Regions from separate parts of the Tepidamorphus gemmatus genome, predicted to be linked through region 1. Evidence: predicted binding sites of a transcription regulator. Region 1 holds the regulator's gene; the other holds the start of a gene.
The links. The regulator HrcA, encoded in region 1, represses chaperone genes, less so after heat shock. The targets are predictions, from matches to a motif close to GTTAGCACTCNCNNNNNGNGAGTGCTAAC.
Positions count from the first base shown of each region.

Region 2: groES (co-chaperone GroES) is a predicted target of HrcA. The motif match lies at 2,474-2,502, and genes of this name have one in related genera.

Region 1 covers NZ_SMAK01000003.1:265,860-270,277, forward strand. Annotated here, with positions in the region: gene EDC22_RS06665 (hypothetical protein) at 1-1,094, opposite strand, end outside; gene grpE (nucleotide exchange factor GrpE) at 1,312-1,977, opposite strand; gene hrcA (heat-inducible transcriptional repressor HrcA) at 2,105-3,211, opposite strand; gene rph (ribonuclease PH) at 3,355-4,068, shown strand; gene EDC22_RS18070 (non-canonical purine NTP pyrophosphatase) at 4,068-4,418, shown strand, end outside.
Region 2 covers NZ_SMAK01000006.1:219,495-223,912, reverse strand. Annotated here, with positions in the region: gene bcsS (cellulose biosynthesis protein BcsS) at 1-48, opposite strand, end outside; gene groL (chaperonin GroEL) at 397-2,034, opposite strand; gene groES (co-chaperone GroES) at 2,091-2,405, opposite strand; gene EDC22_RS11665 (DMT family transporter) at 2,587-3,501, opposite strand; gene EDC22_RS11660 (hypothetical protein) at 3,609-3,926, opposite strand; gene EDC22_RS11655 (MFS transporter) at 4,097-4,418, shown strand, end outside.

The DNA of each region.
Region 1 (4,418 bases):
GGCGCCACGAACCGGCCATCGAGTGTGTCGAGCAGCTGGCCGTTCGGCTGGGCCGCCGCCGGCGGCGCCCACCAGGTCGGGATGACGACCGGCGCGATCGGCGTGAGCGTGTCGTTGGCCACGCCGCCGCCGACCGCGGTCACCACGCGACGCTCGATCCGGCTGCTCGAGCCGCTGCCCGGCGACAGGAACGCGGTCGCTGCCGAGGCGTCGAGCGAGATCGTCGCGGCCAGGTTTGCCGGCAGCTGGTTGAAGCACTTCACCGTCATCGGCGCGCCGCTCAGCGACGCCCGCTTGTCCATCGACAGGATCGCCCCGCGTACGCCGCCGGCCAGACCCTTGTCATTGGCCGTCACGAACCAGCGCGCATTGCTGACGCCGGCCATCGGGAAGTCCCAGGTGGAGCCGACGCTGCGCTTGCAGAAGCGCGCCGTGCCCTCGCTCAGCATGATTCGGTAGAGGTTGTAGGTGCGCCCGGTGGCGTCCGTCGACACCGCGACGTACTGATACTGGTCGGAATTGCCGGAATCTGTCGACACCGCGGTGACGAAGAACCGCCGGCTCCTGCGGTCGTAGATGACCCGCGGATCCTTCAGCTGCGCCGTGGCCGGAACCCCGACGCCGGCGAAGAAGGCCGCGAGCGACTGCTGGCCCACTCTCGCGCAGTTGTTCTTGTTGTAGCGGCTGATCGCCGAATTGGTGACGACCACCATGATCTGCGGGCCGACCGCGCCATTGATCCCGGAGGGAGCCGCGCCGGTGGAGGCATCCGTCTGGCAGACGCGCCGGCGGTTCTCGTTGCGCACCCTGACGGTCAGTTCGGTGGCCTCTCCCGCCGCGACCAGGCTGGTCGCGCCCTCGGACCCGCCGGCCAGCGCCTTGATCCGCAAGAGCTCGGCCTCGCCGGCCGGAATGATGCGCGGTGCGCCGGCATTGGCGGCGACGGCCTGCGCCCGGCTGCCGGCCGGAATGCTGTGGCTCACCGCGCGGATCGTCTGCACCTCGGCCTCGTCCTCGGCCTGCGCCGACGGTACCGTCGCAGCGAAGGCCGTCAGGAACGCACCGAGCATCAGAGCCCGGCGAGTGGAAAGCATGGACATGAATCCCCCGATTCGGGTTTGCAATGTTCATCGCTCCGCGGCGATCGCGGCGAAGCTACTATGGGCGCCGGTTCGCGGCAAGCGCGGCAATGCCCCTCCCGGCCGCAAGGCTACGACCTAGAGCGCTGAGAATACAGCAACTTCTTCCAGGCCTACGCGGCCAGGGCCGACCTGTTACATAAAGGCGACAGCCGTCCCTCCGGCCGGCGGATCAGGCGGTGCGGTCGATCCGACCGCCGGTTGCCTCCTCGCCCGCGGCCGGCTCGCCGTCCTGCCGGGCCGCCGGCCGGGGCCCGCCGCGCGAGATGCCGACCATGGCCGGCCTCAGGCAGCGTTCGCCGATGGTGTAGCCCGGCTGGACCACCTGGACGACGGTTCCGGCCGGTACCGACTCGTCCGGCACCTCGAACATCGCCTGGTGCAGGTTCGGATCGAAGCGGGCGCCCTTCGGATCGATGCGCTTGACGCCGTGCCGTTCGAGCACGTTCAGCAGCTCGCGCTCGGTCAGCTCGACGCCCTCCAGCAGCGCGACGAAGGTGGCGTCGGCGGCGGCACGCGCCTCCGCGCCGACCGTGTCGAGCGCCCGGCGCATGTTGTCGCCGACGCTCAGGATGTCGCGGGCGAACTTCGAGATCGCGTACTGGCCGGCATCGCGCACCTCGCGCTCGGCGCGCTTGCGCAGGTTCTCCGCCTCGGCGATCGAGCGCATCAGGCGATCCTTGAGATCCGCAATCTCGGCCCGCAGGGCCGCGGTCGGGTCGATGTCTGCCTCGGCGCGGGCGGGTTCGCCGTCCCCGGACGCCTGTGGCGCGGAGGGCTCGGCGGCCGTCTCCGGCGTGCCGGCCTGCGACTCGGCATTGTGCTTGTGTTCGGTCATCGCTGCCTCTGAGCGGAAGTCTCGGTGAAAGGGTCGCCCCCGATATCGAGGCTTGCGGGCGAGAAATCAACCGCTCTGGCGTCAGCGCCCGCGCCGCAGCGCGTCGCGGCCGCCGCGACCGTCCGGCTCACTCCCGGTCGATCAGCCTCCCGACCACCTGGGCAGTGTATTCCACCACCGGCACGATGCGCGCATAGTTGAGCCGGGTCGGCCCGATGACGCCCAGCACGCCGACGATCTTGCGGTTGGCGTCGCGATAGGGCGTCGCCACCACCGTCGAGCCGGACAGCGAGAACAGCTTGTTCTCCGAGCCGATGAAGATCTTGACCCCCTCGCCGCGTTCGGCATGCGCCAGCAGTTCGATGATATCGTTCTGCTTCTCGAGATCCTCGAACAGCAGGCGGATGCGCTCGAGATCCTCCAGCGCGTTCAGGTTCTCGAGCAGGTTGGCGTGGCCGCGCACGATCAGCGTGTGCGGGCGCTCGCTGCCCGAGCCGGCCCAGGTCGCCAGTCCCGCCTCGACGACGCGGCGGCTCAACGCGTCGAGCTCGGCTTCCAGCGCCTTGCGCGAGCGCTCCATGTCGGCCTTCAGGTCGTTGAGGGTGCGCCCCTGCAGCCGCGCGTTCAGGTAGTTCGAGGCCTCGACCAGCGCCGAGGGGGGGATGTCCTCGTCCAGCGTCAGGATGCGGTTTTCCACAGAACCGTCATCGCCGACCAGGATCGCCAGCACCCGGCGCGGTTCGAGCCGCACGAAATCGATGTGCTTGACGCGCGGATCGGCCTTCGAGGCGAGCACCACGCCGGCGCCGCGCGACAGGCCGGACAGCAGGTTGCCGGCCTCCGCCAGCACTGCCTCCGGCGAGCCGTCATGGGCGTGCGCGCGCACCCGGCTCTCGATATGGCTGCGTTCTGTCTCGCCGAGGTCGCCGATCTCGAGCAGCGCGTCGACGAAGAACCGGAGGCCGAGCTCGGTGGGCAGCCGTCCGGCGCTGGTGTGTGGGGCGTAGATCAGCCCGAGGCCTTCCAGATCGCTCATCACGTTGCGCACCGAGGCCGGCGACAGGCTCATCGGCAGGCTTCGCGACAGGTTGCGGGAGCCGACCGGCTCGCCGCTTTCCAGATAGGCTTCGACGATGCGCCGGAAGATTTCGCGCGAACGCAGGTCGAGCTCGGCCAGCGGCGAGCGGCTGCCGGCTGGCGTGACGGAACGTCCAGGCGGTCTTATCTGGTTCATGGCAAAGGATTATGTGAGGAGCCGGCACGACCGCGTCAAGCACATCACCGGCGCCGATCGGGTCGGGGTGGCGAAGCGGGGGGGAAGCCGCTAGAACGACGCTCGCCGGCCGCCGTGCCGGCCAATTCCAGGGAGACCGGACCATGCGACCCTCGAAGCGCGCCGCGGACGAACTGCGCCCCGTCAGGCTGGAGCGCGGCGTCTCGCGCCATGCCGAGGGCTCCTGCCTCGTCCGCTTCGGCGACACCGAAGTGCTGTGCACCGCCAGTCTCGACGACAAGGTTCCCGGCTGGTTGCGCGGTTCCGGCAAGGGGTGGGTGACGGCCGAGTACGGCATGCTGCCGCGGGCCACCACCGAGCGGATGCGGCGCGAGGCGGCCGCCGGCCGCCAGAGCGGACGCACCATGGAGATCCAGCGCCTGATCGGCCGCAGCCTGCGCGCGGTGACCGATCTCGTCGCACTCGGCGAGCGCCAGATCGTCGTCGACTGCGACGTCATCAATGCCGATGGCGGCACCCGCACGGCGGCGATTACCGGCGGCTGGGTGGCGCTCAGCGACTGCATCACCTGGATGATGCGCCGCGAAATGCTGGCCACAAGCCCGCTGCGCGACCATGTCGCCGCCGTCTCCTGCGGTGTCTATGCCGGCACGCCGGTACTCGATCTCGATTATCTGGAGGATTCCGAGGCCGAGACCGACGCCAACTTCGTTGTCACCGGTTCGGGCAAGCTCGTCGAGGTGCAGGCAAGTGCGGAGGGCGCGCCGTTCAGCGAGGCTGAACTCGTCGCCATGCTCGCCCTGGCCCGCCGGGGCATCGACCGGCTCGTCGATCTCCAGCGCATGGCGATCGCCTGATGGCGGCCGGCCGGCGCCGGCTCGACCCCGGCAGACTCGTCATCGCGACCCACAATCGCGGCAAGCTCGCCGAGATCGCCGCGCTCGTCGGCCCGCTCGGTTTCGACCCCGTCGCCGCCTCCGATCTCGGCCTGCCCGAGCCCGAGGAGACCGGCGACAGCTTCGAGGCGAATGCCGCCCTGAAGGCGCTGGCCGCGGCCACCGCCGTGAGCCTTCCGGCACTCGCCGACGATTCCGGACTCTGTGTGGCCGCGCTCGGCGGCCAGCCCGGCATTCACTCGGCCCGCTGGGCCGGCAGCGACCGCGATTTCGCGCGCGCCATGCGCAATATCGAGGAACGCCTGCAACAG
Region 2 (4,418 bases), on a different contig from region 1:
CTGGATCGGAACCATCGCCGCGACGACCGCTCCGGCCGCAACGTTCATGCATCGACGCGGCCTCGCCGACGCCACAAGCCATCCCCATGCCGAGCATGCCCCAACGGCATACAACCAGTGTTGGCGATCGCGCGCAAGTGGCAGCGGGCGGCGGCTACACGGCGACGACCGGATCGGTTCCCGCCAGCCGGGAGTTGCGTAGCCCATCGAACGTCGGGGTGCCACCGATGATGCCGGCCGGATGCAGGCGAGGAGGCTGGAGCGGCTGCCGGGCGCGCCTCCCATGGTCAGGAAGACAAGGGGATCGGGTGGCATCGGACGGCAGTTGCCGTCAGCGAAACGAAAGAGGCCCGGGATTGCTCCCGGGCCTCGAACATGACGTCGGGTCGGACGTTCTCAGAAGTCCATGCCGCCCATGCCGCCGCCGCCCGGCATCGCGTGACCGTGCTCCTTCTTCGGCAGCTCGGCCACCATCGCCTCGGTGGTGATCAGCAGGCCGGCCACCGACGAGGCATCCTGCAGCGCGGTGCGCACGACCTTGGTCGGGTCGATGATGCCCTGCTGGACAAGATCGCCGTACTCCTCGGTCTGGGCGTTGAAGCCGAAGGTGTCCGACTTGCTCTCGCTGACCTTGCCGACCACGATCGAACCCTCGACGCCGGCATTCTCGGCGATCTGACGGATCGGAGCCTCGAGCGCCTTGAGGATGATGTTGATGCCGGCCTGAACGTCGGGGTTGTCCGACTTCAGCTTGGCGACAGCGTTCTTGGCCCGCAGCAGCGCGGTGCCGCCGCCGGGAACGATGCCTTCCTCGACCGCCGCACGGGTGGCGTTGAGGGCATCGTCGACGCGGTCCTTCTTCTCCTTCACCTCGACCTCGGTGGCGCCTCCGACGCGGATCACCGCGACGCCGCCGGCGAGCTTCGCCAGCCGCTCCTGCAGCTTCTCGCGATCATAGTCGGAGGTGGTCTCCTCGATCTGCATCTTGATCTGGGCGACGCGGCCCTCGATGTCCTTCTTCTTGCCGGCGCCGTCGACGATGGTGGTCTCTTCCTTGGTGATCGAGACCTTCTTCGCCTTGCCGAGCATGTCGAGGGTGACGTTCTCGAGCTTGATGCCGAGATCCTCGGAGATCACCTGGCCACCGGTCAGGGTAGCGATGTCCTCGAGCATGGCCTTGCGGCGATCACCGAAGCCCGGCGCCTTGACCGCCGCGACCTTGAGGCCGCCGCGCAGCTTGTTGACCACCAGGGTGGCCAGCGCCTCGCCCTCGACGTCCTCGGCGATGATCAGCAGCGGACGGCCCGACTGCACGACCGCCTCGAGCACCGGCAGCATCGACTGCAGGTTCGAGAGCTTCTTCTCGTGCAGGAGGATGTAGGGCTCCTCGAGCTCGGCGACCATCTTCTCGGCGTTGGTGATGAAGTAGGGCGAGAGGTAGCCGCGATCGAACTGCATGCCCTCGACGACCTCGAGTTCGGTCTCGAGCGACTTGGCTTCCTCGACCGTGATGACGCCCTCGTTGCCGACGCGCTGCATGGCCTCGGCAATCATGTTGCCGATCTCGCGATCACCGTTCGAGGAGATGGTGCCGACCTGGGCGACTTCCTCGGACGACTTGATCTTCTTCGAGCGCTTCTGCAGGTCCTTCACCGCCTCGGCGACGGCCAGATCGACGCCGCGCTTCAGATCCATCGGATTCATGCCGGCGGCAACATACTTGGCGCCCTCGCGCACGATCGCCTGAGCCAGAACGGTCGCGGTGGTGGTGCCGTCACCGGCGACGTCGTTGGTCTTCGAGGCCACCTCGCGCACCATCTGGGCGCCCATGTTCTCGAACTTGTCCTCGAGCTCGATCTCCTTGGCGACGGTGACGCCGTCCTTGGTGATCCGCGGAGCGCCGAACGACTTGTCGAGCACCACGTTGCGGCCCTTCGGGCCAAGGGTGACCTTTACCGCATTGGCGAGGATGTCGACGCCGCGCAGCATCCGCTCGCGCGCATCGGCGGAAAACTTCACGTCTTTTGCTGCCATGGAATTCTATCCTTCGTTTGGGGCCAGAAAAGAAAAACCGCGCCGATCCGAAAGGATCACGCAGCCTTCTTCTTGGTCTCCTTCTGGTCGATCACACCCATGATGTCGGATTCCTTCATGATCAGGTACTCCTGACCATCGATCTTCACCTCGGTGCCCGACCACTTGCCGAACAGGATGCGGTCGCCGACCTTGATGTCCATCTCGATCCGCTTGCCGTCTTCGTCACGGGCACCGGGGCCCACGGCGATGACTTCGCCCTGGCTCGGCTTCTCCTTGGCGGTGTCCGGGATGATGATCCCGCCCGCGGTCTTCTCTTCCTCATCGAGGCGCTTCACGAGCACGCGGTCGTGCAGGGGACGGAAGTGCATGGAACTAGGCTCCTCCAGTTGAAGGCCCATCGCGGGGCTTTATCGGTTCAGAGGGAACTCCGGGGTCTGTTAGCACTCTCATGCGATGAGTGCTAACAGTCGCGGACGAGATAGGGACCCGCTCGGGCCTTGTCAAGAAGCCGGAATGTGACGGCCGACGGTCGGGTTGGCTGCGAACCGGCTATGGCGATGCATCGGTCAGCCGTCGCGGCAGGCGGTTGCGCCGGCTCGCCGTGAAGCAGGCGATTACGATCAGCGCGGCCCCGGCATAGGTCGTCAGCGCCGGGGTCTCGTGGAAGAAGACGAGCCCGAACAGGCTCGCCCACAGGAGATTGGTGTATTCGATCGGTGCCAGTTCGCCGGCCGGCGCCCGCGAGAAGCCCCACGCCATCAGCAGGTGACCGACCGTCCCGAGGAAGCCGATGACGACATATTTCATCCAGTCGTCGAGCGGCACCGGCGTCCAGGTGGCGATGCCGACCGGCGTCATGACGAGGACCGACAGCGCCGCCTGGAGGAACACCAGAACGGGAATCGCGTCGTGGGCGGAATGCTTGCGCAGCAGGATGATGCCGAAGGCATAGGCCAGCGCCGAGAGAAGTGCCGCAGCCGTACCGTCCGGTGTCAGGCCGCTGTCGGTGCTGCCGCCGCCCCAGACCACGACGATGACGCCGGCAAAGCCGATCGCGACCGCCAGGAGTGCGCGTCGCGTGATCGGCTCGCCGAGCACGAGACGGGCAATCAGCACCATGAAGATCGGCGCGGTGAAGCTCAGCGTCACCGCCTCGACCAGCGGCATCCGGGTGATGGCGTAGAAGAACGAGCCTGCCGCCACCAGCATCACCAGCGCCCGCAGTCCGTTCGCCGTCAGCGACCGCCGGGTGATCCGGTGCGGGCCGGTGGCGAGATAGATGACGAGTCCGAACGCCGCGCCGGCCGCATAGCGCAGCCAGACCAGCTGCAGGATCGCGACCTGCGGCCCGAAGCTCTTGATCAGCGCGTCCATCGACGACAGCACGGCGATGGACAGCGCCACGACCAGCGCCGGGCGCGCGAACGTCTCCACTACGGCGCTGCGTCCCGCCGCGTCGGCCATGGGCATGTCCTCACATCGTCGGACGGCCATAGCACGCCCGCCGATGCGCTCCTATGGCGGCGGCGCATGGGTGCCCGCGGCCGCCTGCGGACGTGGGGAGTCGATCATCAGTCGATCGGGAACTCGCGGACCGTGCCGGCCTCGTTGTCGATCAGCATGAAGACGTCGAAATAGCTGAAGCTCGGCACGGTGCCCGTGCGCGCCTGGAATCGGGCGATCCAGTCGGCATCATGCGCGCGCTGCGCCGCCTCGCGGGACGGCCAGATATAGATGCCGGCATGCGAGCCGTCCTCGGCGCGCGCGAAGTGCTTGCGGATCAGATCCGGGTCGGACTGCCACTGCGCCACGACCGCACGGGCATCGGCGAGCACATCCTCCTGAGTCGTTCCCTCCGGCAGGCGGAAGCTGACGATTTCGATGATCATGAACACATCGCGTCCTCTGCGGCCCGCATTGCGGAAGGTGTGTCATCGGACTCTCCGGCTGCCGATCCGGGCCGCAGCGGCAGCCATGCTTGCCGATTGCACGATCGGCGGTGCCGGCGTATCGCGGGTCCGCACGACACCACGGCCAGAATCGCCGACAACCAGCTGCCATGCAACCCGCCCGATCCGCACCGGTCACGGAGCTTCGCCATCTCGATCTCGCCGCGGTGCTGGCGGTGATCGGCGCCTTCGCGCTGTCGATGGGTTATGCCTATCCCGCCATCGCGCTGACCATGCAGGCGCGTGGGCTGTCGGAGACCGTAATCGGCGTGCTCGCGGCGGTACAGGGGTTCGGCGTGCTGGCCAGCGCGCTGCTGCTGCCGGCGATGACACACCGGTTCGGTGCCTGGCGGCTGGTCACGGTCTCGCTCACTGCGACCGCCGCGACGATCGCGCTGCTTGGCGTCACTGACCGGCTGGAGGCCTGGTTCG